2 regions of the Pantoea sp. Lu_F5_004 genome follow, and region 2 is predicted to be linked to the other one. Evidence: predicted binding sites of a transcription regulator. Region 2 holds the regulator's gene; the other holds the start of a gene.
The links. The regulator PurR, encoded in region 2, represses purine synthesis genes. The targets are predictions, from matches to a motif close to CANGCAAACGTTTGCNTG.

Region 1 (14,755 bases), 1.2 Mb from region 2:
CGACGTGGGCGCTGGCGGCCTCTCCAATGCGATGCCGGAGCTGGTCAGCGATGGCGGTCGTGGCGGCCGGTTTAACCTGCGTGACATCCTGAGTGATGAGCCAGGCATGAGTCCGCTGGAGGTCTGGTGTAACGAATCACAGGAACGTTATGTGATGGCAGTGGCACCCGATCAGCTGGCGCAGTTTGAGGCGATTTGTCAGCGCGAACGCGCACCGTTCGCGGTCATTGGTGAAGCCACCGAAGAGCTGCACCTGAGCCTGGAAGATAGTCATTTCGGTAATAAACCGATCGATATGCCACTTGATGTCCTGCTGGGCAAAACGCCGAAGATGACGCGGGATGTGGTGACGCAGCAGACGCAGGGCACTGCCCTGCAGCGTGACGGCATTACGCTGGTCGATGCGGTGAACCGCGTGCTGCATCTGCCTGCCGTGGCGGAAAAAACCTTCCTGATCACCATCGGTGACCGCAGCGTGACCGGCATGGTGGCGCGCGACCAGATGGTGGGACCGTGGCAGATCCCGGTTGCCAACTGTGCGGTGACTACCGCCAGCCTCGACAGCTACCACGGCGAAGCGTTTGCACTGGGCGAACGTTCACCGGTTGCGCTGCTGGATTTCGCAGCGTCGGGTCGTCTGGCGGTCGGTGAAGCCCTGACCAACCTGGCGGCTACCCATATTGGTTCGCTGAAGCGTGTGAAGCTTTCCGCAAACTGGATGTCCGCAGCCGGTCATCCGGGTGAAGATGCCGGTTTATATGCGGCGGTGAAAGCGGTCGGCGAGGAGCTTTGTCCGGCGCTGGGGATCACCATCCCGGTCGGTAAAGATTCGATGTCGATGAAAACACGCTGGCAGGAAGGCAGCGAACAGCGCGAAATGACCTCACCGCTGTCGCTGGTGATTACCGCTTTTGCCCGCGTCGAAGATGTCCGTCGCACCGTCACGCCACAACTGCAGGCCGATCAGGATAACCTGCTGCTGCTGATCGATCTGGGCAACGGCGCGAATACGCTGGGCGCAACGGCGCTGTCACAGGTTTATCGTCAGCTTGGCGACAAACCTGCCGACGTGCGCGATGCCGCTCAGCTGGCGGGCTTCTTCAATGCCATCCAGGCGCTGGTGGCTGAGCAGAAACTGCTGGCTTATCACGATCGCTCCGACGGTGGTCTGCTGGTGACGCTGGCCGAGATGGCCTTTGCCGGTCACTGCGGTGTTGACGTTGACATCGCCTCGCTGGGTAACGATGCGCTGGCCGCCCTGTTTACCGAAGAGCTGGGTGCGGTGATTCAGATCAACGCCGCCGATCGCGCCGTGGTTGAGCAGATCCTGGCGGATCAAGGTCTTGCCGGCTCGACACATCTGCTGGGCAGCGCGCAGCCGGGCGATCGCTTTGTGATCCGTTCTGGTGACAGCGCGGTCTACAGTGAAAGCCGCAACACGTTGCGAACCTGGTGGGCGGAAACCACCTGGCAGATGCAGCGTCTGCGCGACAACCCGGCATGTGCCGATCAGGAACATGAAGCGAAGAAAAACGACAGCGATCCTGGCCTAAACGTTAATCTGACCTTTAATCCGCAGGAAGATGTTGCTGCCCCGATGATCGCCACTGGCGCACGTCCAAGGGTCGCGGTGCTGCGTGAGCAGGGCGTGAACTCCCATGTAGAGATGGCAGCCGCCTTTGATCGGGCAGGCTTCACCGCCATTGACGTTCACATGAGCGATCTGCTGGCCGGACGTCGCGGTCTGGAAGAGTTCCAGGCGCTGGTCGCCTGTGGCGGCTTCTCTTACGGCGATGTGCTGGGTGCCGGTGAAGGCTGGGCGAAATCGATTCTGTTCAACCCGCGCGTGCGTGACGAGTTCGAAACCTTCTTCCACCGTCCGCAAACCCTGGCGCTGGGCGTCTGCAACGGTTGCCAGATGATGTCTAATCTGCGTGAACTGATCCCAGGCAGCGATCTCTGGCCACGCTTTGTGCGTAACCAGTCTGAGCGCTTTGAAGCGCGCTTCAGTCTGGTAGAAGTGGCCGCCAGTCCCTCGCTGTTGCTGGACGGCATGGCCGGTTCGCATATGCCTATCGCCGTTTCGCACGGTGAAGGCTTTGTTGAAGTGCGTGATGCTTCACATCTGGCGGCGCTGGAGTCGAAAGGGCTGGTTGCACTGCGCTTTGTCGATAACTTCGGCAAGGTAACAGAAACCTATCCGGCTAACCCGAATGGCTCACCAAACGGCATCACTGCCGTGACCAATGAAAGTGGTCGCGTCACTATCATGATGCCGCATCCGGAGCGGGTGTTCCGCACCGTCAGCAACTCCTGGCATCCGGCAGAGTGGGGCGAAGATAGCCCGTGGATGCGTATATTCCGCAATGCGCGTAAACAGCTGGGTTAATTTAATCCGCTGAAAAGAGCAGGAGGCCAGTGTGCCTCCTGTTTTTTTTGTGGCTCTGTTGGCAAATGGCGACAATGAGCATCTCGCACTGTCTCTTTATGGCGACATCTATCTCGTTGATTTTTAATGAGCACCCATCAGGCGCGATTTCATGTCGCTCTGCGGAGACAGTTTTCACTTACTGTAATCAGATTTTGCGCAACAGTTGTCCGGTAAGCTTATTCAATCTGCTGAAAAATATAATGATTTATTTTCTGGCATGGAACTTGCTATACTCATGCAGCTGCTCATTCACCTGTTTATGATTGCCCCGCTTAGCGGAGAAGAGCTCATAAAGCCCGAATGACGCACCAAACGGAGCCTGCCGTCCAACTGACCGATAATCGCTTGCGTTATCAAACACCGGACGTAACGTTGAGTAAGGCTCCACCCATTTTTACGCGATGCATCACGCGTCGTGCCAGCGGCAGGCCATTGAGCCTGCCGTTTTCTTTTGTTCCCCTTTCTTCCGCTGACACCTTTCTTCCGCTGACAGAGTCCGTTAGCATCCAGACAGCAAATCTTAAGGAAGCGGCTGCGTGAAAAAATGGCGTTTATTTCCCCGTTCTCTGCGTCAGCTGGTGCTGATGGCGTTTGTACTGGTGCTGCTGCCGTTGCTGGTGCTGGCCTGGCAGGCGTGGGAAAGTCTCTCTGCATTAAGCGAACAGGCAGCGGATACCAACCGCAATACCTTCACCGACGTTCGCAGAAGTGAGGCGATGGCGCGAACGGCGGTGGAGCTGGAGCGCAGCTATCGCCAGTACTGCGTGCTGGATGATGCCTCTCTGGCGCGCCTTTATCAGACCCAGCACACCCGCTACAGCCAGATGCTGAGTTCGCACAGCGCCAGCCTGCCCGAGCTGCCCGCATTCCAGACTTTACAGGCGACGTTGCCGCTGCTGACACCGTTAAAGTGCGATAACGGTAATCCGGTTACGCCTGCCGCAGAGGCGCTGGATCGTTTTTCTGCCACCAATGCGCAGATGGTGCAGGACACGCGCGAAGTGGTGTTTTCGCGCGGCCTTCAGCTGCAGCGCGAAATTGCCGATCGCGGCCAGTTTTTTGGCTGGCAGGCGCTGATTCTGTTTATCATCAGTCTGGCGTTGATGACGCTGTTTACCGGCATGATTATCGGGCCGGTCAAGCGTATTGAGCGGATGATCAACCGGCTTGGCGAAGGCCGGGAACTGGGTAACAGTGTGACATTTCGCGGCCCGCGCGAGTTACGCTCGCTGGGACAGCGCATCGTCTGGCTCAGCGAACGGCTTCAGTGGCTGGAATCGCAGCGCCATGAATTCCTGCGCCATCTTTCTCACGAACTGAAAACGCCGCTGGCCAGCCTGCGTGAAGGCACCGAACTGCTGGCGGACGAGGTAGCCGGGTCGCTGAACGCCGATCAAAAAGAGGTGGTCACTATCCTCGACGGCAGCAGCCGTCATCTGCAGCGGCTGATTGAACAGCTGCTTGATTACAACCGTAAACTGGCAGATGGCCCGATCCAGCTGGAACCGGTCAGCGTGGCGGAAATTGTGGCGGGGGTGGTGAATGCACACGCACTCTCGGCGCGCGCCAAACTCATGCAGACGGTTGTCGATCTGGCGGTCAGTCACTGCCTTGCCGAACCGATGTTACTGATGCGGGTCATCGATAATCTCTATTCGAACGCCGTGAACTACGGCAGCGAATCCGGTACCATCTGGCTGCGCAGTCAGCAGCAGGGCGATCGGGTCTGGATTGATGTCGCGAACAGCGGTACGCCGATCCCGCCGGAAGAACAGGCAATGATTTTCGAACCTTTTTTCCAGGGTAGCCAGCAGCGCAAAGGGCCGGTAAAAGGCAGCGGGCTGGGATTGAGTATTGCCAAAGATTGCCTGCGCCGTATGCATGGCGACCTGACGCTGGTCTCCTGCGAGCAGGCTGACGTCTGTTTTCGAATTGAACTGAACACCACCGCCGGGAATGTCTGACTGATGAAATATTTACCCGCTTTGCTGTTGAGCACACTGACCACGCTGCTGCTCAGCGGATGTACGACCTCCCCGGCCACCTCATCCCTGCCGTCAGGCCATCAGGTGGCGGAACCCGAGATCAGAGTGGCTGATTACCTGGCGACCCGCTGCAGTGACCTGTGGACGATAGAGAATAGTGCGGCACTGAGTAATCCCCTCTACTGGATGCGGGCGATCGATTGCGCTGAACGCCTTTCCCCCGCCGAGGCCCGAGCCGAAGCCCACCGCTGGCCGGTTGAAAGCTGGTCGCGCGCTTTCAAGCAGGGCGTGCTGATGTCGAACGGCAACGTGACGCCAGTGGAGCGTCGTCGCTATGTTGAAACCCTGGATCGCTACAGCAGCGATTTCCCGCAGTCTGTGCGTCCGCTGCTCCAGTTGTGGCGCAGTAATCAGGCCGCGCAGCTCGACCTGAGTGAAGCGCGTACCCGTTATGTCCATCTGCAACAGAGCAGCGATACCCAGCTGGAGGCGATACGTCAGCAGATGGTTAAACAGCAGCAGCAGCTCAGCGACACGCAGCATAAGCTGGAGCGGCTTACTGATATTGAGCGCCAGCTTTCATCGCGGAAAGCCCCGGATGTTTCTGACAGCGGCCACGGCACTGCGTTGCCGCAGGATGAGGAGCAATAATGGTCAGACAAGCGGCAAAACTGCTGCTGGTGGATGACGATCCCAGCCTGCTGAAGCTGCTGGGCATGCGTCTTCGCAGCGAAGGTTATCAGGTCACCACCGCGGCCAGCGGCCCCGAAGCGTTGCGTCTGTTGCAGAAAGAGAAGATCGAGCTGGTGATCAGCGACCTGCGAATGGATGAGATGGATGGTCTGGCGCTGTTTGGCGAGATCCAGAAACGCCACACCGGTCTGCCAGTAATTATCCTGACGGCGCACGGCTCAATCCCGGACGCGGTTTCCGCCACGCAGCAGGGCGTCTTCAGCTTCCTGACCAAGCCGGTGGATAAAGATGCGCTCTACAAAGCGATTGATGAAGCACTGGCTCAGCAGGCGCCAGTCAGCGATGACCGCTGGCGTGAAGCGATCGTCACCCGCAGCCCGCTGATGTTGCGGCTGCTGGAGCAGGCGCACATGGTGGCGCAGTCGGATGTCAGCGTGCTGATTAACGGGCAGAGCGGTACCGGTAAAGAGATGCTGGCTCAGGCGATTCACGCCGCCAGCCCGCGAAACGGTAAGCCCTTTGTCGCCATTAACTGTGGCGCACTGCCGGAGCAGCTACTGGAGTCAGAGCTGTTCGGGCATGCCAAAGGGGCCTTTACCGGCGCAGTCAGTGCCCGTGACGGCCTGTTTAAAACTGCAGGTGGTGGCACGCTGTTCCTGGATGAGATTGGCGATATGCCGCAACCGCTACAGGTTAAGTTGCTGCGGGTGTTGCAGGAGCGTAAGGTCAGGCCGCTGGGCAGCGATCATGATATTGAGATCGACGTGCGCATTATTTCAGCCACGCATCGCGATTTGCCCAAGGCGATGGAGAAAAAGGAGTTTCGTGAGGATCTCTTCTATCGTCTTAATGTTGTGAACCTGAAGATTCCGGCGCTGCATCAGCGCACTGAAGATATTCCGCTGCTGGCTAATCATCTGCTGCGTCAGGCGGCGGAACGGCATAAACCGCAGATCCGCAGTTTTTCCGTTGATGCGATGAAGCGGTTGATGGCGGCCAGCTGGCCGGGCAATGTGCGCCAGCTGGTTAACGTGATTGAGCAGTGTGTGGCGCTGAGCTCATCGCCGGTAATCAGCGATGCGCTGGTGGAGCAGGCGCTGAGCGGTGAGAACAGCGCTTTGCCGACCTTTGCTGAGGCGCGCAATCAGTTTGAGCTGAACTATCTGCGTAAGCTGTTGCAGATGACTAAAGGCAATGTGACCAATGCCGCACGTCTGGCTGGACGCAACCGCACGGAGTTCTATAAGCTGCTGTCTCGTCATGAGCTGGATGCCAGTGATTTCAAAGAGTAGCGGAGGCTGCGGCGTGACACCGGCAGGTTGCCTGCTCAGGCCCGAATCAGAATGGGTGCGGTCAGCATAATCTGGCAGCGCTTGCGGCAACCTGAATAATCCCGGATATTACCGCCCGACAGCGCCAGCAACATTTATACTTGATAAACCCTCTGACCATGGAGGGAGTGAAAAAGGGTCTGACATGAAAAAGATTGATGCGATTATCAAACCATTCAAACTCGATGATGTCCGTGAAGCCTTAGCGGAAGTCGGCATCACCGGGATGACCGTGAGTGAAGTAAAAGGTTTTGGCCGCCAGAAAGGGCACACCGAGCTTTACCGCGGCGCAGAGTATATGGTCGACTTTTTGCCTAAAGTGAAAATCGAGATGGTGGTGGGCGACGATATCGTTGATACCTGCGTCGAGACCATTATGCGCACTGCGCAGACCGGCAAAATCGGTGACGGTAAAATCTTTGTCTTCGACGTGGCGCGCGTGGTGCGCATCCGTACTGGCGAAGAGGATGAAGAGGCGATCTGATTGTCTTTTTATCCGCATAAAAAAGCCCGCGCTGCGGGCTTTTTTTATTGCTCAATTACATCCCTTTATGGGGGCCAAAGAGTTCGTAATGAATGCGTGTGTCTTCCACGCTGGCATCGCGCAGTTGTGCCACCACATGCTGCATAAAGGGCAGTGGACCGCAGAGGTAGAAGTGGGTGTCGGGTGAGGCGAGACGTGCGGAGATCGCGGTGATATCCATCAGACCCTGCGCGTCATAGCGACCGGCATCTTCAGCGGCGGGATCGCGATACCAGACCTGACTGACGAAATCGGTGAGCTGCGCGCCCGTGGCTATCACTTCCGGGCCAAATGCATGCTGTTTGCCGTTCTCTGCTGCGTGCAGCCAGCTGACCGGCGCGCGGTGCTGACGGGCCGCCAGGGCATGCAGCATGGCCAGCATCGGCGTCTGACCCACCCCCGCGGAAATCAGCGCCACCGGGGTTGCAGCATCGACCTCAAGGAAGAAGTCGCCATGCGGTGCGGCCAGCATCAGCTCATCACCCACTTTGCCATTCTGATGCAGCCAGCCGGAGACGGTGCCCTGCGCTTCACGTTTCACCGCAATCCGATAATCTTTGCCATTACTGAGGTGAGTAAGCGAGTACTGACGAATCTGGTGATGTTCGAAACTGGCGGGCTGCAGATGCACCGTCAGATACTGACCCGGTTTAAAGGCCACCACCGGGCCGCCATCTGCCGGACTGAAGGTAAAGCTTTTAATCACCTCGCTCTGTTGCTCAATAGCACTGATGCGAAACGCACGGGTGCCGCGCCAGCCACCGGTTTGCTGCTCCGTCGCCTGATAAATCTCCTCTTCGCGATTAATGAACACATCCGCCAGTACGCCATAGGCCCGGCCCCAGGCTGCCAGCGCCTCTTCACCCGGATTCAGCAGCTCTTTAATGGTTGCCAGCAGATTTTCACCGACGATGGCGTATTGCGCAGGCTGAATGTTCAGGCTGGTATGTTTCTGCGCAATCTTTTCCACTGCGGGCAGCAGCACGGCCAGGTTCTCCAGATTCGCGCCATAGGCACAAATGGCATTGAACAGCGCTTCACGCTGATCGCCATTGCGCTGGTTGTTCATATTGAAAACATTTTTGAGTTCCGGATGGTGCGACAGCATGCGGTCATAGAAGTGTGCGGTAAGCGCAGGACCACAGGCGGCGATGGCAGGCAGGGTCGATTTAACCGTGGCGATAGTGTGTGCATCAAGCATAAAAACGGCCTCTCATTTAAAGTTGTATTTTAAATGCATCTTATAGCCGTCTCGCCTGTTGTGTAAATAACCCGATAAATTTCCCGGTTGTCAGAGTGGCAACTTTTAGGTGCATCCTGAGAAACCGCCGTCACATCCTGAAGAAAAATCGTGGCGTCTGAACAGGGTGAAAAGGTGTAAAAAAGCCCTGCCAGTAGCCAGCCAATCGTTTGCGTAAAAAGAGGAGGTTCACCCTACCTTCACCTGTTAAAACGGTTTACACTGTGGGCCTTCGCCCCTGAAGGGGGGTAAATACCGTCAGAAAGTTAGCTGAGTCAGGAGATCCGGATGTTAAAGCGTGATATGAACATTGCCGATTACGATGCCGAGTTGTGGCAGGCGATGGAGCAGGAGACAGTGCGTCAGGAAGAGCACATTGAACTGATTGCTTCTGAAAACTACACCAGCCCGCGTGTTATGCAGGCACAGGGTTCTCAGCTCACCAATAAATACGCTGAAGGGTATCCGGGCAAACGCTACTACGGCGGCTGTGAGTACGTTGATATCGTTGAGCAGCTGGCGATCGATCGCGCAAAAGAACTGTTTGGCGCCGATTACGCTAACGTACAGCCACACTCAGGTTCACAGGCTAACTTCGCGGTTTACACCGCGCTGCTGCAGCCGGGCGATACTATTCTGGGGATGAACCTGGCGCACGGTGGGCACCTGACTCACGGCTCACCGGTTAACCTGTCGGGCAAACTCTATAACGTCGTGGCTTACGGTATCGATGAGACCGGTAAAATTGACTACGACGAACTGGCTGAACTGGCGAAAACCCACAAGCCAAAAATGATCGTTGGCGGATTCTCAGCTTACTCCGGCGTTTGCGACTGGGCGAAAATGCGCGAAATCGCGGATAGCGTAGGTGCATGGCTGTTTGTGGACATGGCACACGTTGCCGGCCTGATTGCTGCAGACGTTTATCCAAGTCCGATCCCACATGCGCACATCGTGACCTCTACCACCCACAAAACGCTGGCGGGTCCGCGCGGTGGTATCATTCTGGCGAAAAACGGCGACGAAGATTTCTATAAGAAACTGAACTCTGCCGTCTTCCCTGGCGGTCAGGGTGGCCCTCTGATGCACGTTATCGCTGGTAAAGCGGTCGCGTTCAAAGAGGCTATGGAGCCGGAATTCAAAACCTACCAGCAGCAGGTGGCAAAAAATGCCAAAGCGATGGTTGAGGTGCTGATTGAGCGTGGCTATGACATCGTTTCTGGCGGCACGTATAACCATCTGTTCCTGATCGATCTGGTGAGCAAAAACCTGACCGGTAAAGAAGCGGATGCGGCGCTGGGCCGTGCCAACATCACGGTTAACAAAAACAGCGTGCCTAACGATCCGAAAAGCCCGTTTGTGACTTCCGGTATCCGTATCGGTACACCAGCTGTTACCCGTCGTGGCTTCAACGAAGCAGACGTGCGTGAGCTGGCTGGCTGGATTGCGGATGTGCTGGATAACGTCAATGACGAAGCGACCATTGAGCGCACCAAAAAGAAAGTGCTGGAAATCTGCAGCCGTCTGCCGGTCTACGCTTAATCGTTAACCTGTTGTGAGACAGCATACAAAGGATGGCATCAGCCATCCTTTTTTTATTGTTAAAAAACGAGTGCGTGTTAGCTGTGATACCGGAGTTGCTCAGGAAACGCGGTCAGATCGGAAAGTCGCTAAAGCCAATCCCTGGCCGCTCGGCCCGCGCGATTACGCACCTCATCCCTGAGGTGCGCCCGTAACCGGGCCAACGCGTTGCGTTGTTCAAAAACGCTCCCGGCGTTTTTGTCCATGGCGCGGGACGCTTTCCTCCTCTGACCGTGTTTCCTGCGCGTGAAATTCAGATGTAGCGGCAAGAGGCGCTCTGATTTGGATTGGTTAGTGTTCTGAAAGGATGGCATCAGCCATCCTTTTTTATTGCCTGTCCTGCGGCGCTCTGCCAGAGTAGCGCCCACTCATGCTGCCAGGCAGCACTCTTGCTGGAGGGAATATGGCAATCGGCTCCGCCAGATGGCTCGGATTGGGCTACTTCACTTACTTCTTCTGTTACGGCATCTATCTGCCATTCTGGGGCGTGTGGCTGAAAGGCACCGGTCTTGATGCTGAAAAGATTGGCCTCCTGCTCGGCTGTGGCATGGTGGCACGCTTTGTCGGCAGTCTGCTTATCGCCTCTCAGGTCAAAAATCCCGCCCGACTGATTACGGCGCTGCGCCTGCTGGCGCTGATGACCTGCCTGTTCGCCGCCGGTTTCTGGGTGGGTGAGCAGTGGATGTGGCTGCTGACGGTCATGATCGGCTTTAACCTCTTTTTCTCGCCGCTGGTCCCGCTCAGCGATGCGCTGGCTGCTACCTGGACACAGCAGATTGGGCTGGCGTATGGGCCGGTCAGGCTGTGGGGTTCGCTGGCCTTTGTGATCAGCTCGGCGTTAACCGGCGTGCTGGTCAGTGCTTACTCTTCAAACGCCATTTTGCTGCTGCTCTCCGTCGGTGTCATCTCTATGCTGGCAGGCATGATGCTGACCCCCGCCACCCAGCCACAGGGTAATGAACGGCAGGGCGCGGCGGGCGGCGGCTGGCAGGTGTGGCGTGAATTGCTGCGTGAGAATGCGGTATGGCGATTTATGCTCTGCGTAACACTGCTGCAGGGTGCGCACGCCGCCTATTACGGCTTCAGTGCTATCTGGTGGCAGGAGAGTGGCTATTCGGCCTCCACGGTGGGTTATCTCTGGTCGCTGGGCGTGGTGGCCGAGATCGTCGTGTTTGCTCTGAGCAACCGGTTGTTCCGCCGCTGGAGCGCGCGCGATCTGCTGCTGCTTTCGGGCATTTGTGCGTTGATCCGCTGGAGCCTGATGGGGGCCACTACCGCGCTGCCGCTGCTGATTGTGGCGCAAATCCTTCACTGTGGCAGCTTCACCGTCTGTCATCTGGCGGCGATGCGCTTTATCGCGGCGCGTCAGGGAGCGGAAGTGATCCGCCTGCAGTCGCTCTATTCCGCGCTGGCGATGGGGGGTGGCATTGCGATAATGACCATGATCTGCGGCGTGCTGTTCGCTCATCTGCAGGGGCATCTGTTCTGGGTGATGGCTCTGGTGGCACTGCCCGCGCTATTTCTGCGTCCCGGCTACGACTCCAGTAAATAACGAATCCGCTGCTGGTGGTGTAACGTCAGCGGCAGCTCCGCATGCACCAGCGGCGGAGAGAAGAGTGGCAGCGAGGTGGGGTAGGGCGAAATGATGATGTCCACATCCCGCGGTGCGCCATCCCGCTGAAACTGCTTCACGTCCTGATAGGTAATATTGATCGGCAGCAGCGTGATCTCCCTGATCTGCTGTTCCACATCCTGCTCCAGATCGGTATCGTCACCCGTCAGAATCAGCACCTGCTTCTCCTGCAGCGCATTCTCCTGCATGAGCCAGGCACCAAAAATAACGGTGATTAAGCTCACCTCTTCCGGGCTGAACGCAATCCCATATTGCTGCTCAAACGCCTGCAGCGCCTGCTGAGTGGTGCGCAACAGGCGAGGATAGAGGCGGCTGACATCCAGCGCCACGCTGTTGTCGATGCCGATAGTGAAGTGGGTGCGATCCAGCGCCTGTGCCAGATGAGGATAGAGCTGGTTAAGCAGCTCGTCGCGATCAGCAAAAGTGATGTCGGCACACCGTTCAAAGTCATTGATCAACTGCTGGGTCGCAGCCATTAACTGCTGCTCAGCAGGATGGGCAATCGCATCCACGACAGGCGTATGTATCTGGCTGAACAGCAGTGTCCAGAAGTCGGTTTCACTGACGGGCGGCGCAAGGTGGCAGCGTTTTCGCCAGTGGTGAATTACATCCTCGGCGGCCTGCCGCTCAGCCTTCTGCTGCAGCCAGTGACACTGCGCCTCACTGAACAGCACCGGCTGGCGCTGGCACAATCCATACTTCATGAAAATCTGCAGAAAAAGCCGGTCGCGTTCGCTGAAATCGCGCTTCAGACGCAGGCTACAGTGCTGGATCAGCGCCTGTAAATTGGTCTCATCCCAGAGCGCTTTCTCAATCTTCATTACCTTCAGGCGCTGACGCAGGGGGGCTGCAAAATGCTCGCAGACGAAATCCTGCGATAAACGCAAACTGCGTCGCAGGTTGTGCAGCAGACAGAGGCGCCGATCCAACTCTCTGCCATGAAGACGAAAGCTGCCATCCACCATCTGATGCAATTCCAGCTGGTGATATCGCTGTATCTCAAGGCCCACATCCGCGATATCCTGTCGGGCAACAGCTGGATCGACACCATTCAGCTGGCAGACTTTTTCAAGCGTGAGCACGGGTGTCGGCAGAAACAGCAGCAATAAAAGATGGCACTGACGCTGTGAGCGGGTGAAGAGTGGTGCCAAAGGGGTAGCAGAACTCATCAATCAGATTTCCAGCAGGCTATTTTGAGCTAAGAATAGTCAACCCCGTCAGTGCCTGCGCGGTTTACGCGGTTTATTTGCCGGAGGTTTAAGGCGGGTCACAAAATTTTGTTACTTATAGATTCTTTTCATCGGGAACGTTACTTTATAACATTATGAAACGCACACTCTTTGCCCTCTTGATGGTCTTAAGTCCGGCTGTAATGGCCCATCCTCACAGCTTCATCGATATGAAAACCGAACTGGTGGCGCAGGATGACACCTTTACGGGATTGAAGATGACCTGGACCATGGATGAAATTACCTCCGCCGATCTGCTTTATGACGCGGGCGAGGCGAAACCAGGCAGCGTGGTGTGGAAGAAGCTGGCGGCAGGCGTGATGGCGAACGTGCTGGGCCAGCACTACTTTTCTGAAATCTGGCACAACCAACAGCGGGTAAAGTTTTTGAATCTGCCAACCGAATACAACCTGTCACGTAACGGCCATAAAGCGGTGCTGGAATTTATTCTGCCGCTGGCGGAACCCCCGAAGCTGACCGGGCAGCGCTTTGAGATCCTGACTTTTGATCCCACCTATTTCGTCGATATGTTCTATGACAATCCCGGTGCATTAACGCTGCCGCCGGCGCTGCAGGCGCGCTGCAAGTTCGCGCTGAACACGCCAAAGCCTAATGATTCGCTGAAGCAGTATGCGCTGTCGCTGGATAAAGCCGACGCGCCTGCAGAGGAGATGGATTTAGGCCGCCAGTTTGCCCAGACGGTGATACTGACATGTCAGTAATCTCCACTCCGTTAAGGGCTTCCCGCCTCTGGCCGCTGTGGCTGATGGCGGGCGTGCTGTTGAGCAGCGCGTTGCTGGTCTGGCTCTACTGGTCGCAGATTCTGATGCAGAGCGTACTGTGGCAGAAAGATCTGCATCGGCAGATGACTCAGCTGCTACAGCAGGTAGCGGAGCAGCCCCACCAGGCAGGCATTTCGCTGGTGATATTCAGCCTGCTGTATGGCGTACTGCACGCGCTGGGACCGGGCCATGGCAAAGTGGTGATCGCGACTTTTCTGGCGACCCATCCCACCAGAGTGAAAACCAGTATCAGGCTGACGCTGCTCGCCTCACTGCTGCAGGGTTCGGTGGCGATTGTCCTGGTGACGGTGATGCTGGTGCTGCTGAAAACGTCATCGCGACAGCTGCATCTCAGCAGTTTCTGGCTGGAGAAGGGCAGTTATCTGCTGGTGATCGGGCTGGGCGTGATGATCGGTTATCGGGCGCTGCGTTCGCTGTGGCGGACATTGCGTCCACGTCCGGCCCCGGTATTTCACGCCTTCAAACCTCACCATCAGCATGATGATCAGTGCGGATGCGGACACGCGCATCTTCCGACACCGCAGCAGATGAGCGGCAATCTCAGCGTGAAAACCCAGCTGCTGGTGGTGGTGTCGATGGGATTACGTCCCTGTTCCGGCGCGATTATGATGCTGCTGTTTGCCAAGGTGATTGGTGTCTATGGCTGGGGGGTTATCTCTGCTGCGGTGATGGCGCTGGGCACGGCACTGACCATTTCGGCGATTGGCCTGCTGGTTCAGCAGGCGCGCACAGTGGCGCAACGGCTGGCTCAGCCTGGTGTTGCCGCAGGCATAACGCGACTGCTGATCCCCGCACTGGCCTTAACCGGCAGCCTGATTTTAATCGTAGCGGGTATCGCGCTATGGCAGTCAGCGCAGATGACGCTGGGTGGCGGAATTCGACCTTTCTGAATAAAAGCGCAGCGGAAATAAATTTGCCGCTGCGCTCTTCTCTTCGTTAATTATCTCTGAATTCATCTCTTTATTTTTTTCTCTGGCTGGTTTAGTGGTGAAATGACTATTCCCTGTCTACGCTGATAATACCAAAACGGCAATCCGCCGTCGGGATGATAAAAGATCAAGACCGCTTTCTGTTTATTGCGAGGAGTATATTTCATGGCTGATACCCGTATTAATAATGGCTACACCGAAACGCTGGCGACCGGGCCTGCTGGATTGCCGTTAAAACGTATTTCCTGGAGCGCCGTGTTTGCCGGTGTCATTTGTGCGTTGATCGTTCACATTATTCTGACGCTGCTGGGAACCGCCATTGGTGCAACAACCATTGATCCGATGAAAGAACAGAATCCACTCGACGGCCTGGGCAC
Region 2 (14,755 bases):
CTGAACAAAGAGTAGCCAATTTATTCAGGCATTGAGAAACGATGCGGATGGCTCCGCAACCGGTTATTTGTGTGATACAGAGGACTGGAACAGCCTGCAGCAGGTCGGGTAAGGTGAGAATAACGCGCGCGAATACCGTCCCGGCAGCAGGGTGCCAATCAGATTATTACGTTATTATATTGTTGATTTATTACAGATTTGTTGACCCGGATGAGTATATGCTCACGCGGGTCAATATTCAATAACTTATTGTTAGGGCGCTAACTAAAAAGTCAGTGTGTCACTGATTATCCTGGCAGGCAGGTTGCGCAGAGGCAACAACAGTTTGTGCGCTTGCGGCACGCTGCATGGCGTAACCCATCAGCGCCAGCACAATTGTCACCGTCATCATCAGTGTAGTGGTAAATAGCGGCTGCGTTAAACCGGCCGATACCGCCAGGCTGGCAGCGAAACAGAGTCCTAACTGCAGTGTATTCTGCAACGCGGCGGCTTTACCGGTAGCTGTCGGGAAGGGCATCAGCGCACTGGACACCACAATCGGATAGATCGCGCCGTTAGCCAGCGCCATACCGCAGAACGGAACCATCAGACTCACCAGCGTGCTGCTGCCAGCAAGCGCAACAGCAAACAGCGCCAGGATGCTCAGGCTGTAGACGCCCAGCAGCCAGGGCAGCAACTGTGCGCCGTTAAAGCGGTTGAGCAGGGTGCGACAGCCGAAACCGCCAATTAAAAAGGCGAGCGTCTGGGGCACATAACTCAGACCGATATCGGCGGGCGACAGACCCAGATCCGCCAGAATAAAGGGCGATCCGGTCAGCCAGGCAAAGAAGCTGGCGGAGCAGGCGGAATAGATCAGCACGTTGCCGCTGTAGACCCGGGATTTAAGCAGCGTGAAAAAGCCCGGCTGCGCACCTTTTTCTCCCGCTGCCTTGCGCACGGTGGGCAGACGCAGCGTGGTCAGAATCAACGCCACCGCAATCAGGGTCAGCACCAGGAAAATCGAACGCCAGTGGAAGTGGCCGATCAGCCAGGCACCCAGCAGCGGAGCCAGCGCCGGAGAGAGCGCAACCAGCGGCATAATGGTGGCAAAGACTTTGTTAGCGCGTGCTGCAGGATAGCGATCCACCACCAGCGCCTGCCAGCTTACGGCAGCGGCACAGACACCAATCGCCTGGACAAAACGCAGCGCCAGCATCAGATAGATATCATTCACCCACAGCATGCCTGCGCAGCCAGCGCCAAACATGGCCAGTCCGGCCAGCAGCACCGGTTTACGGCCGATGCGATCGGAAAGCGGTCCCCAGAAGAGCTGACCCACGGCGAAGCCGCCCAGGAAGAGACTCATACTGGCGCTGATCAGACCGGGTGAAGTGTTAAAGGTTTGCTGCATCGCACCAAAGGCGGGCAGGTACATATCAGTGGCTAAAAAGCCCAGCATGCTCAGCAGGGCAAGGTAGGGCATAAACCCTTTATTCGACAGCATCTGATTCTCATTTTTGCAGGATAAACGCGGCAGAGTGTAAAAGGTGCGTTTGCTGCTGTGAAACGGTAATATTTGCCGATTGCTGTTAAAATTTTTGAAGGAAAATTATGTGGTCAGAATATGCATTAGAGGTGGTTGACGCTGTCGCCCGTGGAGGGAGCTTCAGCGCCGCCGCGCAGGAGTTACATCGTGTGCCCTCTGCCATCAGCTATACGGTGCGTCAGCTGGAAAACTGGCTGGCGGTACCGCTGTTTGAACGGCAGCATCGCGAAGTGGTTCTGACCCCGGCGGGTGAGCATTTTGTCCGGGAAGGACGCAGCGTCATCAAAAAAATGCTTGCCACCCGGCGACAGTGTCAGCAGCTGGCTAACGGCTGGCGCGGCCAGCTAAGCATAGCCGTTGACCGTATCGCTAAACCTCAGCGCACCCGACAACTGGTCAAAGATTTCTATCGCCACTTTCCCGATATGGAGCTGATCATCAGCTATGAAGTCTTTAACGGCGTCTGGGATGCGCTGGCCGATGGCCGGGTGGAAGTGGCGATTGGTGCCACGCAGGCAATACCGGTGGGCGGACGCTTTGCTTTCCGGGATATGGGCACGCTTAACTGGCGCTGCGTGGTTGCGCCCGACCATCCTCTGACACAGGCGAGCCAGATAGATGATGACACGCTGCGTAGCTGGCCGTCCCTGGTGCTGGAAGATACTTCACGCGCACTGCCGCGTCGTATGACATGGACGCTGGATAACCAGCGCAGGCTGGTGGTGCCGGAGTGGCAAACCGGGCTGGAGTGCGTGCAGGCGGGATTGTGTGTGGCGATGGTGCCGGGCCATCTGGCCAGGCCACTGCTCGACAGTGGCGAGCTGGTTGAACTGACGCTGCCGGTGGCGTTTCCGGACAGCCCATGCTGCGTCAGCTGGGCAGAGGATCGCGCATCACCGGCGACAGGCTGGTTGCTCAGCTATCTGGGTGATGCGCAAACGCTTAATCAGGAGTGGTTAAGCGAGCATTAACGGCGATAGTCGCGGAATGGGCCATCGGCCACGGAACGGCGCTCAATCAGCGTCGGATGGACCTCAATCGTTTGTGACACTTCGCGCTTACTGGTAATGCGGTCCAGCAGCATTTCCAGCGCTTTCTCACCCAGCTGGGCTTTAGGCTGATGCACCGTGGTCAGGGCCGGTGCAAAATAACGGGCGTTGCGCACATTGTCATAGCCGATCACCGAAATATCCTGGGGGACGCGCAAACCCATCTCGTCGGCGGCGCAAATCGCGCCCATCGCCATGATGTCACCGCCACAGAAAACCGCCGTCGGACGCTGCTTCTGCGACAGGATCTGCTGCATCGCCTGATAGCCTGACTCCGGCTCAAAGTCACCCTGCACAATCCACTCGGCGCGTGGCTGAATACCCGCTTCTTCCATCGCCTTCAGGAAACCAGCATGACGTCCGCCACCGGTGTTACGCTCCATCTGACCGGGGATAGCACCAATATCCCGGTGTCCGCGTTCAATCAGATAGCGTCCCGCCAGATAGCCGCCCTGGAAAGCATTATCCAGTACCGTGTCGGTGAAGTCGGCGCGCGACTCGCCCCAGTCCATTACCACCATCGGGATATTGCGATTCTCTTCCAGCATCTGCAGCAGATCGTCCGGATATTCAGAGCACATCACCAGCAGCCCATCGACGCGTTTCTGCGCCATCATGCTGAGATAGGCGCGCTGTTTTTGCAGATCGTTATGCGCATTACCCAGAATCAGCGTATAGCCTTTGTCAAAACAGTGATTTTCAACCGCTTCGATAATTTCAGCGAAATAGGGCGCTTCGCTGGAGGTGGCAAGCAGGCCCAGTGTCTTGGTGTGGTTCACTTTCAGGCTGCGCGCCACGGCGCTCGGCGAGTAGTGCAGTTCTTTAATCGCCTGCCAGACCGCGTTGCGCGTCTCTTCAGCCACAAAGCGGGTTTTATTGATGACGTGCGAAACGGTGGTCGTTGAGACGCCAGCGCGTTTCGCCACATCTTTAATTGTTGCCATGAAAATCGGACTCCAGTGCTTATCTAACTCTATGATAAGCGTAGTGTTAAACGTTTGCGTCTGCTCAGGGTTTTTTCCGCAAAAATGCAGCTTTCCTGGCCAGTAAACAGGCCGCTGGCGTAATAAAAACGCCTGAAAACGTGCGCAAACGGAATCAGGGTTGCGCGCGTTGCGCAACAAAGGCGGGATTCTAACAAGGCTGAACGGATAAAACGAGATTTTTACCGGGCCCTGTGGGAAAATGCGATACCCCTGCTAATTGTGTGACTAAGGAGGAAGCAATGAGTACCGATCTTAAACTGGCTTTAATGACCACCGCGGGCTGTCTGCTGATGATTGTGGCCTTTAGTTTTACCGCTATTCTGCACTAATAAAAAAAGCCGGGATTATCCCGGCTCTCTTCTGGTTGTTCCGCTGCTCAGCGTATGGTTTTCGGCGTCATCACCCGACGGGCACCAATATAGTGGCGCTGCCAGTAATCTTCTCCTAACGCGCTGATCTGAATATCTTTGCCGGTGCGTGGCGACTGGATAAACTTGCCATCACCCAGGTAAACGCCGACATGGTCCGCAGTACCGCGTCCATTGATACGGAAGAAGACCAGATCGCCTTTCTCCAGCGACTCACGCTTGATCGGCGCGGCGTCACGCAGGTGGTACATCTCGTTAGCGGTACGTGGGATTTTAAACTTCACCAGATCTTTATAGGCGTACCAGACCAGGCCGCTGCAATCGAAACCGGTATGGGGAGAGGTACCGCCCCACTGATAGGGTTTACCCAACTGACCCATCAGCTTGGTCATCGCGGTTTCGCGGGCCTTCTGATAGCGCTGACGGTGAGATTTGCTCATCTTAATCGTGCCGGTCTCGCTGGTGGTGACCTCAGCGGTTTTCAGCAGGCGCTGATGACCATAACGTTTTTTCTCTTTGTTCTTACTGAGACGGGCGGTTTTTAGCGAGGTCTTCTTAGCAGGCGTCTGTTTCGCGGTGAGTTCGACTTTTTTCAGTTTTTTTGTTTTTAATTTTTGAACCGGGCTGAGGCGAGTCTTTTTCGTCACCGTTTTCACCGGGCGACGCTTGCGACGCTCATCTTCGCGTGCACTCTTTTTCTCTGCTTTATGCGTACTGACGTTCACCGGCGCGTGAGGCGACGCAGCGGCGATGTTGAAAAACAGTTGCGCAAAGGCCAGCATGAAAAACGTAATGATTAAACGCATAGTCCGTTGATTAGTTAAGTTGTCAGGGCCACTACGCACCGCGACAAAGTTGAGATTAATCTGATCCAGGATCAGCGCCCAGGCCATTCTAGTCCAGTTCTTTTAAAAACTGTAATGCCTTTTAATATTAATCTTTGCAACTCACATAATCGTGCTGAAAATGAACATTTTCAGCGTCTTATATCAACGAAATTATTACGAATTATTAATCTGTTACCTGCTGTTAATAATCAGGTATTCAGGTGTTCCGGAGCATGACTTAACAATGATGGCGATTTAATCGGGCAGCGATCAAAATCTCGTTTTCAGTCACGCTGCGAAGTCGCTACAATAAACAAACACGATGTGACGAATTAAGGAAGGCAATTATGAGTACTGTAGAAAAAATTCAGCGCCAGATCGCAGAAAACCCGATCCTGCTGTACATGAAAGGTTCCCCGAAACTGCCAAGCTGCGGTTTCTCTGCACAGGCGGTGCAGGCGCTGTCAGCCTGCGGTGAGCGTTTTGCTTACGTGGATATTCTGCAGAACCCGGACATTCGTGCCGAGATGCCGAAATTCGCTAACTGGCCAACTTTCCCGCAGCTCTGGGTCGATGGCGAGCTGGTCGGTGGATGCGACATCATCGTTGAGATGTTACAACGTGGTGAGCTGCAGACGCTGATCAAAGAGACCGCAGAAAAATTTAAAGAAGCAGAATAAAAAAAGGCCGACATCATGTCGGCCTTTTTCATTGCGGCATCCCTTATGCGGATGTCGTGGCTTCTGCATCGCCTTCCGCGAAGGGCAGTGGCCAGCCGCCTAACCGTTTCCAGCGGTTCACCAGCTCGCAGAACAGCGTTGCCGTCTGCTGAGTGTCATAGAGCGCAGAATGCGCCTGCGTGCTGTCAAACTCCATTCCCGCCGCAATACAGGCCTTCGCCAGCACCGTCTGACCCAAAACCAGCCCGCTCAGGGCCGCGGTGTCAAAGGTGGCAAACGGGTGAAACGGATTGCGCTTCAGGCTGGCTCGTTCCGCCGCCGCTGACATAAAGTTCAGGTCGAAAGTGGCATTGTGCGCCACCATAATGGCGCGATTGCAGCCGCTGTCTTTAATGCCCTTACGCACCATTTTGAAAATAGCGTGCAGCGCCTCATATTCACTGACCGCGCCGCGCAACGGATTGCTGGGATCGATGCCGGTAAAGGCCAGAGCTTCGGGATGCAGCAGCGATCCGACAAAAGGTTCGACGTTGAAATGCAGCGTCTGGTCAATCTGAATCCATCCCTCTTCATCCATCTTCAGCGTGATAGCGGCAATCTCCAGTAACGCATCGGTTTGCGCATTGAAACCCGCGGTTTCAACGTCGATCACCACCGGATAGAAGCCACGGAAACGTTGATTGAGTGCATTAGGGGAATTCGATTCAGACATCAGGATCTCGTTGCAGAAAAAGGGCAGCGCGTATTATGGCAAAAAACGGGGCCGGGTGCAGCAGATGAAGCGCAGAGAAGGGGATTCAGCCCACCCGATCGGGCAGGCTGACAGGCAGGTTTAGTTGCCGAGGCCGTTACCGGCATCTTTGTTTTCGATCAGCTCGATTTTGTAACCATCGGGATCTTCAACAAAGGCAATAATGGTGGAGCCGCCTTTAACCGGGCCAGCTTCACGCGTCACGTTGCCGCCATCTTTGCGGATACGTTCGCAGGCCGCTGCTGCGTCATCAACGCCCAGCGCAATATGACCATAGGCATCACCGAGGTCATACTTATCGACGCCCCAGTTATAGGTCAGTTCGATCACCGCACCTTCGCTCTCGTCGGTGTAGCCCACAAATGCCAGGGTATATTTGTATTCGGTGTTTTCGCTCTGACGCAGCACGCGCATGCCCAGCACACGCGTGTAGAAATCGATTGAACGTTGCAGATCGCCAACGCGCAGCATGGTATGAAGTAAACGCATAACATCCTCTTTTAAATAAAACGCCATCGCCCGATGACTCAGGCGCTAAGTATAGCGATGAAAATCGCTATTGAATAATGGCTGCCGTCATCATCCCGGACGGCAGCCCGAACCGGTTACAGCGTCGGGTAGTCGATATAACCTTCCGCGCCGCCGCCGTAGAAGCTTTCCGGACGCTGTGGATTGAGTGGGGCATCCTGCTGCAGACGCTCAACCAGATCCGGGTTAGCAATGTAATCGCGACCAAACGCAACCGCATCGATCAGACCGCGACCAATCAGGTCATCCGCTTTCTCAACGGTATAGGCACCGGCACCAATGATGGCACCCGGGAAGAGATCACGCACTTTCTGACGGAAGGCGTCGGTATAAGGCTGACCGCCGGCCCAGTCTGGCTCGGAGAGGTGCAGATAGGCGATATTGCGTTTTGCCAGCTCGCCGATATACCACAGCGCCGCTTCCTCTTCATCCGGGCCGTTGTCCAGATTCTGGAAGCTGCCGATAGGTGAGACGCGAATACCAATGCGATCGGCTGACCAGTTAGCGATCACCGCATCAACCACTTCCAGCGCAAAGCGGCCGCGTTTTTCGATGCTGCCGCCATATTCATCAGTACGCTGGTTTGAGCCTGGTGCCAGGAACTGGTGCATCAGGTAACCGTGCGCCGAGTGCAGCTCAAGCAGGTCAAAGTCCGCTTCACGCGCGTTGGCTGCGGCCTGGCCAAAATCTGCCACGATCTGCTTAATCTCTGGCACTGTCAGCTCACGCGGCGTTGAGGTATCTTCGCGATAGACGCTGCCATCTTCAGCACGCAGTGAGGTACGGGTGCCAGCGGCAATCGCCGATGGCGCAACCGGTGCTTTGCCTTCCGGCTGCACGCTGTTATGTGAGATACGACCGGTGTGCCATAACTGTACTGCGGTGTGACCGCCAGCCTGATGCACGCCTTCGTTAATCGCTTTCCACGCTGCAATCTGTGGCTGAGTATGTAAGCCTGGCGCACCGGCATAGCCTTTCGCCTGGAAAGAGATCTGGGTCGCTTCGGTGATGATTAAACCGGCGCTGGCGCGCTGGCGATAATATTCAGCCATCATCGGGGTAGGGATGTCGCCTGGCTCAATGCTGCGCAGACGGGTCAGCGGTGCCATAAATACGCGGTTTGGGACAGTAATTGCACCGACTTTTAGCGGACGAAACAGCTGGGTACTCGCCATAATAGCTCCTGATTAGTAGACCAGTCGTCTACAAACATGTTTTTTAAAAATCAGTGGCGTTCAAGCCACTGTTCGATGGTACTCAATGCCAGACGCAGTGGCTGCGCCTCGCGGGAAATTTTGCTCTGCAGGCTGGCACCCAGCCACAGCAGCGACAGCAATTCCGCCATCTGCGCGGGGGGCTGCGGCAGGCTCAGCGACTCCTGCTGCTCTGCGGCAATCAGGGTCCGGGCGTAGAGTGCCGTGATCTTTCCGGCACCCTGCTGCAGTGCATCACGCATCGGCTCTGAGAGATCGCACACCTCCGCGGAGACTTTGACGCCCAGACAGCCTACGATGTGGCCCTGCTGAACAAACAGATCAACGGCAGCACGAAAGTGGTTAAGCAGGCGCTCACGCGGCGTGCCATCGGTCTGGTTAAGCTGCAACGCCACATCCTGCAGGTAACGCGCAAAATAGCGTTCCAGTAACGCCACGCCAAACGCCTCTTTAGAACGGAAGTAGTAGTAGAAGGAGCCTTTCGGCACCGCCGCCTGCGTCAGCAGTTCGCTGAGGCCCATTCCGGTAAAGCCGCGTTGCAGACAGAGTTGCTCACCTGTCTGGAGCAGGTGTTCGCGGGTTTCGTTGCGTTGTAGCGTCTTATTCATGGCAGTGAGATTAGTAGACCAGTCGGTCTAATGCAATGCAACCCTTTATATTTGGCACAGAGTGTTCACTCCTGAGTCAAAGAACAGGATTAATTCTGGCCGGGTGGGGCTTACTTCCTGCGCAACCAGGCTACGCTTTTTACTGGACTGTTTATTCTGTGAATCCGGAGGCGTGGTGGCTGAGCAGCTTGAGTTTTTCCCGGTTCCCAGCCCCTGTCGCGGCATCTGCCAGACTGATGCGCGCGGCTACTGCCTGGGATGTTTACGCAGCCGCGATGAGCGGTTCAACTGGCTGCGCTTCAGCGATGCGCAAAAGCGTGAAGTCATTCGTCTTTGTCAGCAGCGGCGTCAGCGTCTGCAACGGCAACAGAAAGGCGAGGAGCCGCACGCGCCACAACAGCCGGAGTTATTCTGACGACTTTGCGCTTTCCGTTATACTCTCTGACACGCTAATTTCAGCCAACGCGCAACAGGGAGAACGTCATGTTAGAACCGCAAGCCATCGCTTCACAGGGGCCCGATTTTTCACCGCTGGTCATGGGGTACTGGCGTCTGATGGAGTGGGGGATGTCACCACAGGAGCGGGTCGCCTTTATTGAGCACCATGTGAGGCTCGGCATCACCACCGTTGACCATGCGGACATCTACGGTGACTACCAGTGTGAGGCGGCGTTTGGCGAGGCACTGAAACTGGCACCTGGTTTGCGCGACCAGCTACAGATTGTGACCAAGTGCGGCATCGCCACCCGCGCCCAGCCTGAGCATCAGATAGGCCACTACATTACCGACAAACGTCATATCCTTCAGAGTGCTGAAAACTCACTGCGCCATATCCATACCGATCGTCTCGACCTGTTGCTGATCCATCGTCCCGATCCGCTGATGGAGGCTGACGAGGTGGCCGAAGCCTTTATGGCGCTGCATCACAGCGGCAAGGTTCTGCATTTTGGCGTTTCCAACTTCTCACCATCACAGTTTTCCCTGCTGCAATCCCGCCTGCCGTTCTCGCTGGTGACAAATCAGCTGGAGATCTCACCGGTGCAGCAAAGTGTGCTGCTGGATGGGTCGCTGGATCAGTGTCAGCAGCTGCGTATTCGTCCGATGGCCTGGTCCTGTCTGGGTGGCGGCCGCCTGTTTAACGATCCCCATTTCCAGCCGCTGCGTAACGAACTGGAAGTCGTGCGGCAGGAAACCGGTGCCACCAGCCTGGATCAGGTGGTCTATGCCTGGATACTGATGCTGCCATCTCGCCCGCTGCCAATCATCGGCTCAGGTAAAACGGCGCGGGTCAGCGAAGCCGCCGGGGCACTGGATTTATCCCTGTCGCGTCAGCAGTGGTTCCGTATTCGCAAGGCGGCGCTGGGATTTGATGTGCCCTGAAGCGTAAAACTGCGTCAATCTCCGGCAAAATAGCGCAACAGCGACCAGACTTATCTCAAACCCTGGTATGCAAATGGAGTCACCATGAAAATGAAAGCAGTTGCCTTATTCGCACTGATCGCCTGCGGCTCAGCACAGGCTGCCAGCGAGCAGGTTACGATCCATCAGGTTACCGCTGAAGGGATTGGAAAATCGCTGGGCACCGTTAAGATTGACGAGACACAGTATGGTCTGCAGTTCACGCCGGATCTGCAGGGGCTTCAGCCAGGCATTCATGGTTTCCATGTCCATGCCAAAGGCAGCTGTGAGCCGGGCGAGTCTGAGGGCAAAGTGGTCGCCGCCGGTGCGGCGGGTGGGCACCTTGATCCGGCCAACAGCGGCAAACATCTGGGGCCTTATGCAGAGGGGCACCTGGGCGACCTGCCCGCAGTCTATGTCGATGACAAAGGCAGCGCCACTTATCCGGTGCTGGCGCCGCGTCTGAAATCGTTAAAAGAGATCAAAGGCAAAGCGCTGATGGTGCACGTCGGCGGTGACAATCATGCAGACCATCCTAAACCGCTGGGCGGTGGCGGGGCACGCTACGCCTGCGGTGTCATCTGAGTTTCCGGGCGGCAGGCGATGGCCGCCCGCTTTTCTCCTGCCTGTTTATGAATTGTTGTACCATCCCTGACATTTCCCCCCTATGATATTGATTCAGGTAAGAAAGCGTGATGGGGAAAGGAGCAGGAAAATGAAATTCAAGGGCGCATTACTGCTGTGTCTGCTGCTGGTGGGATGCGATAAACCCAATGATACGCAACTGGTCACCGAAACCGGACGCGAACTGCAGCGCACCATTGATACCAACCCGATGCGTATCACCTGTGAAAAGATCGCGAAGGGTCGTGAATGGCTGAGCCGCAATATGGTGCATAAGCTGGAAGCGCAGGGTTGCGATCAGGTCTTTCGCAGCGCCACCGAAACCAATTTCACGGATAGCACCATCTATCGCCGCACCATGACTATGGTGTGCGGTGGCATTCATGGTCAGAGTTTTACCGGTACCGAACTGACACGCCGGTTTATCTTCTCACCCGATGAGAAAGTGCTGGTGATTGAACCGATGACCGAAATGGATAAAACCCGCTTCGAAGGCCATAAAACGCTGCAACAGCTGCAGGATGATTTTAACCGGCAACAGCAGCAATATTGCCAGTGATCACTCCGGCACCGCCTGCTTCAGTTGTGCCAGTGAGCAGCGTAACCGCCAGATAATCCCCGCCAGCTCGCTGGCCTCGTTGCTTTCCCGCGCCAGTAATGCGGTGATGGTCTCCTCCAGCTCCGTCAGCATCCGATCCAGCGAGCTGTGGCGGACGCCTCGGCTGCTGATAATCTGCTGTAAATCTTGCAGGCAGTGATCGCGAAACCCCATCAGTGCGGCTGAACCGGTGCGCCATTCACGCAGCTGCCAGACAATATGCGAGCAGTTGAGCAGCACCACGCCCCAGCGCAGTAGCCAGACGCGTGCCTGCTCGTCCCGGCTGTGACTGAGCTGGCTGATACGGTGGTAAATCTGCGATTCGAAGCGGCTCTCGCTGAGCCGGGGCCGCTGCCGCAGCTGATCAAGAAACGTCAGCCGCAGCGCCCGGATATGTCGTCGGCTGCGCCGCGCATCGGAGCTGGGTCGCAGAATCTGGAACGCCAGCCAGGCGAGCAGCACCCCGCAGACTTTGGCGATGTTATCGTTAAAGAAGTCCTGATAATCCCAGGTGGGCGGGTTAGTCACCGCGATAAACGAACCCATAAAGACGATGAACTGTCCCCACATCCCGGCGCGCTGTTTCTGCTGCAGCTTAAAGAGTTGCAGCGTCACCAGCAGCGGGAACAGAAACAGCAAAAACTGCCACAGCTGACTAATCTGCACCATCAGCCCAAACTTCATCACAAAACTAAACGCAAACAGCCACAGCAGGGTTTTCAGCAGCAGCGTGACGCTGCCGCCAGGTGAGGGTGATGAAGCGTAGAGCACACAGGCTATGGCGGTTAAGGTGAGCGCGGCGGCACCGGAAGACCATTGCGTATTGATCCAGAAGGCGCAGCCCAGCACGATAACGCAGAAAGTACGCAGGGCGCTCCAGCCCGCCTCGGCACTGTCACTGTCGCGCGCCAGCGCCGGAACCGGCGGTGGCTGAAAGCGGGTGTCGGCATCGGCGCGATCCAGCAGGCGGATCCAGCGCTGCACGTTGAGGTACATCCAGCAGAAGTAACGCAGCCGCTGACAAAAAGCGCGCTGCCGGTAGTCGCCATCCGCTGCCGGGGTTACGCTGCGCAGGATTTGCGCCAGACGATATTTATCACACGCCGGTTTCGCCAGCTCCGCCAGCAGTTGTTGCAGCGCCTCAAACAGCGCCTCTGGCGCGTCGGGCCAGTTCAGCAGCATACGTCGCAGGCTGGAGAGCACGCTGGTGAGTCGCAGCTGCTGGTGCAGCACATAGTTCAGCACGTTGTTCTGTCGGCGAAAGCGGTAGTGGCTCCAGAACGCCTGAATCCGCAGCAGATTCATGGTCAGGATCTGGCTGATGACATTTTCATGCGCGGTCCGGATGGTCTCGCTGGCTGAGGGCTGCAGCAGTAACACCGCATGTTCCAGCAACCGGGCATGCATCTGTTTCAGTGAGGTAATCAGCGTCTCACCATCGGAGGTACTGGGCAGTACCATCATCATCAATCCGGCGCAGAGAATGCCGGAGATCACCTCGCAGACACGTGCCTGAGCGATGGTCCATAGCGAGGTGATATCGGTGATATTAACGCTGCTAAAGGCGATGATGGCGGCGGTGTAGCCCGCCAGCGAAAAGGCGTAGGCGACGTTATTCTGGTAGTGGTTCGCTATGCCGGTGCAGAGCGCCAGCCAGCCGGCAATGGCGAAGGTAAACAGCCACGGCTCATTAAGCGTATGTCCGGCGATCAGCAGCGCAGCGCTGGCCCCCATCAGACTGCCAACGATGCGCCCCAGGCTTTTACTGATCGCGCCGCCGACGGTGGGAAAGCTAATCACGGCGGCAGAGGTCATTGCCCAGTACGGCTCATCAAGATCCAGTGCGTAGGCGATGCTCAGCGCCAGACACATCGCAATAGCGTTTCGCAACGCATAGCGCCACTGGCCGGCGTTAGCCTTAATCCAGGGCAGTTGATCCCAGGCCAGCCACTGAAAATTCATGGCTGGATGGTGATGGTGCAGCTGGTTCCCGCCACCAGGTCTGCATCGGCAGGGAGCGGGTCGAGACGAATGCGCACCGGTACCCGCTGCGCCAGCCGCACCCAGGGCACGTTGGGTTTGATATCGGGCACCAGGCCGCTGTCGGTCTCAATGCTCTGGTCATAGATGGCGCGGCCAATGCTATCCACCTGACCCTGCAGCCGCATGCCATTACTGTAGAGCACCACCTGGGCCGCTGCGCCTGGGTGAATATGGCGCAGTTTGGTCTCTTCGAAGTAGCCCATTACGTAGTAAGAGTGGCTGTCGACCAGAGCAAACAGAGGCGAACCCGCTGTGGCATAGTTGCCGGGACGCAGCGTCAGATTGGTGATCCAGCCATCCGCCGGTGCGGTCAGCGTCGTCTGCTGCAGATTCCAGCGCGCCCGTTCCCACTCCGCCTGTGCCGCTTTGGTGCTGGCGGCCGCCGCGCCGGCGCTTAATCGCGCGGCATCAAGGTCCTCTGCGGAGATGATGTTGCGCGGCAGACTGCTGCGACGGTTAAATTCATGCTGCGCTTTCGCGAGATCCGCCTGCGCTTTGCTGAGCTGGGCGGCGGCATTGTCGAGCGCGATCTGCCACGGCACCGGGTCCAGCGTTAACAGCAGCTGGCCCTGATGCACAAACTGATTGTCTCTGACCTTCAGTTGCGTAATCCGGCCCGACACCTGAGGCGTGATATCCACCAGCTCTGCCCGTACTTTCCCGTCACGGGTCCAGGGCGACTGCATGTAGTAGTTCCAGAGCCAGCCACCGGCCAGCAGCGCCAGGGCAAACACAATCAGCGTGGAGAAGTATTTTACCGCGTTAAATTTCATATCGATTATCCGTGACCGATGAGCCAGAGTGCGGCGGTAACGCACAGCACAAACAGGGAGAGATCAAACAGGGTGGGATGCCAGACATCGCCGGAGTAGATCCAGCCACGCACCAGAGGGTGGATCAGCAGCCAGAAAAAGAAGCCGAGGATCACCGCTTTGAATATCGGCGGGAAAAACAGTGAGGCGCCCACCACCAGATCGGTCAGCGGATTCGCACCTGAAAAAGCAGGAGTGAGCACGTGATAACATCCTTCGTTAACCCAAACAGCAGAGTGAAAGCGCTGCCACGTTATGGTGGCCTGGTCCGGGATTTGTAATTTGTCCTGTAAACTCGCAGAATAGTGTAAAATCTGGCTTGATAGCTAGCAAGCTAATTATAAGGAGATGAAATGGATACGCCCCTCGGAACGGATTTATCTCGCCTGGTGCGCATCTGGCGCGCGTTGATTGATCAGCGGCTGAAGCCGCTTGAGCTGACTCAGACTCACTGGGTGACGTTGCACAATATTCATCAACTGCCGCCCGAACAGTCGCAGATTCAGTTAGCCAAGGCGATTGGTATTGAACAGCCTTCGCTGGTGCGCACGCTGGATCAGCTGGAAGAGAAAGGATTAATCACCCGTTCGACCTGCGCCAACGATCGTCGTGCCAAGCGCATTAAGCTGACGCAGCAGGCCGAGCCGATTATCGAACAGGTTGAGAGTGTGATTGATGAGACGCGGGATGACATTTTGTCCGGCATCAGTCGGGAAGAGATCAGTCAGATGGTGACGCTGATCG

Region 1: a site for PurR is predicted at 8,363-8,380, ahead of glyA (serine hydroxymethyltransferase). Genes of this name have one in related genera too.

The regions. Positions count from the first base shown of each region.
Region 1 covers NZ_CP194946.1:1,057,342-1,072,096, forward strand. The annotation lists gene purL (phosphoribosylformylglycinamidine synthase) at 1-2,389, shown strand, start outside; gene ACR8BN_RS05055 (sensor histidine kinase) at 2,968-4,395, shown strand; gene qseG (two-component system QseEF-associated lipoprotein QseG) at 4,399-5,067, shown strand; gene glrR (two-component system response regulator GlrR) at 5,067-6,401, shown strand; gene glnB (nitrogen regulatory protein P-II) at 6,586-6,924, shown strand; gene hmpA (NO-inducible flavohemoprotein) at 6,980-8,164, opposite strand; gene glyA (serine hydroxymethyltransferase) at 8,492-9,745, shown strand; gene ACR8BN_RS05085 (3-phenylpropionate MFS transporter) at 10,188-11,336, shown strand; gene csiE (stationary phase inducible protein CsiE) at 11,318-12,586, opposite strand; gene ACR8BN_RS05095 (DUF1007 family protein) at 12,742-13,368, shown strand; gene ACR8BN_RS05100 (nickel/cobalt transporter) at 13,359-14,339, shown strand; gene ACR8BN_RS05105 (TIGR04086 family membrane protein) at 14,544-14,755, shown strand, end outside.
Region 2 covers NZ_CP194946.1:2,280,558-2,295,312, reverse strand. The annotation lists gene punC (purine nucleoside transporter PunC) at 281-1,483, opposite strand; gene punR (DNA-binding transcriptional activator PunR) at 1,591-2,496, shown strand; gene purR (HTH-type transcriptional repressor PurR) at 2,493-3,518, opposite strand; gene ACR8BN_RS10620 (YnhF family membrane protein) at 3,800-3,889, shown strand; gene ACR8BN_RS10615 (C40 family peptidase) at 3,937-4,734, opposite strand; gene ACR8BN_RS10610 (Grx4 family monothiol glutaredoxin) at 5,100-5,435, shown strand; gene rnt (ribonuclease T) at 5,479-6,147, opposite strand; gene gloA (lactoylglutathione lyase) at 6,268-6,675, opposite strand; gene ACR8BN_RS10595 (alkene reductase) at 6,792-7,889, opposite strand; gene ACR8BN_RS10590 (TetR/AcrR family transcriptional regulator) at 7,940-8,536, opposite strand; gene ACR8BN_RS10585 (DUF1289 domain-containing protein) at 8,712-8,951, shown strand; gene ACR8BN_RS10580 (aldo/keto reductase) at 9,020-9,916, shown strand; gene sodC (superoxide dismutase family protein) at 10,001-10,519, shown strand; gene ACR8BN_RS10570 (hypothetical protein) at 10,650-11,117, shown strand; gene ACR8BN_RS10565 (FUSC family protein) at 11,118-13,118, opposite strand; gene ACR8BN_RS10560 (efflux RND transporter periplasmic adaptor subunit) at 13,115-13,972, opposite strand; gene ACR8BN_RS10555 (DUF1656 domain-containing protein) at 13,978-14,214, opposite strand; gene slyA (transcriptional regulator SlyA) at 14,365-14,755, shown strand, end outside.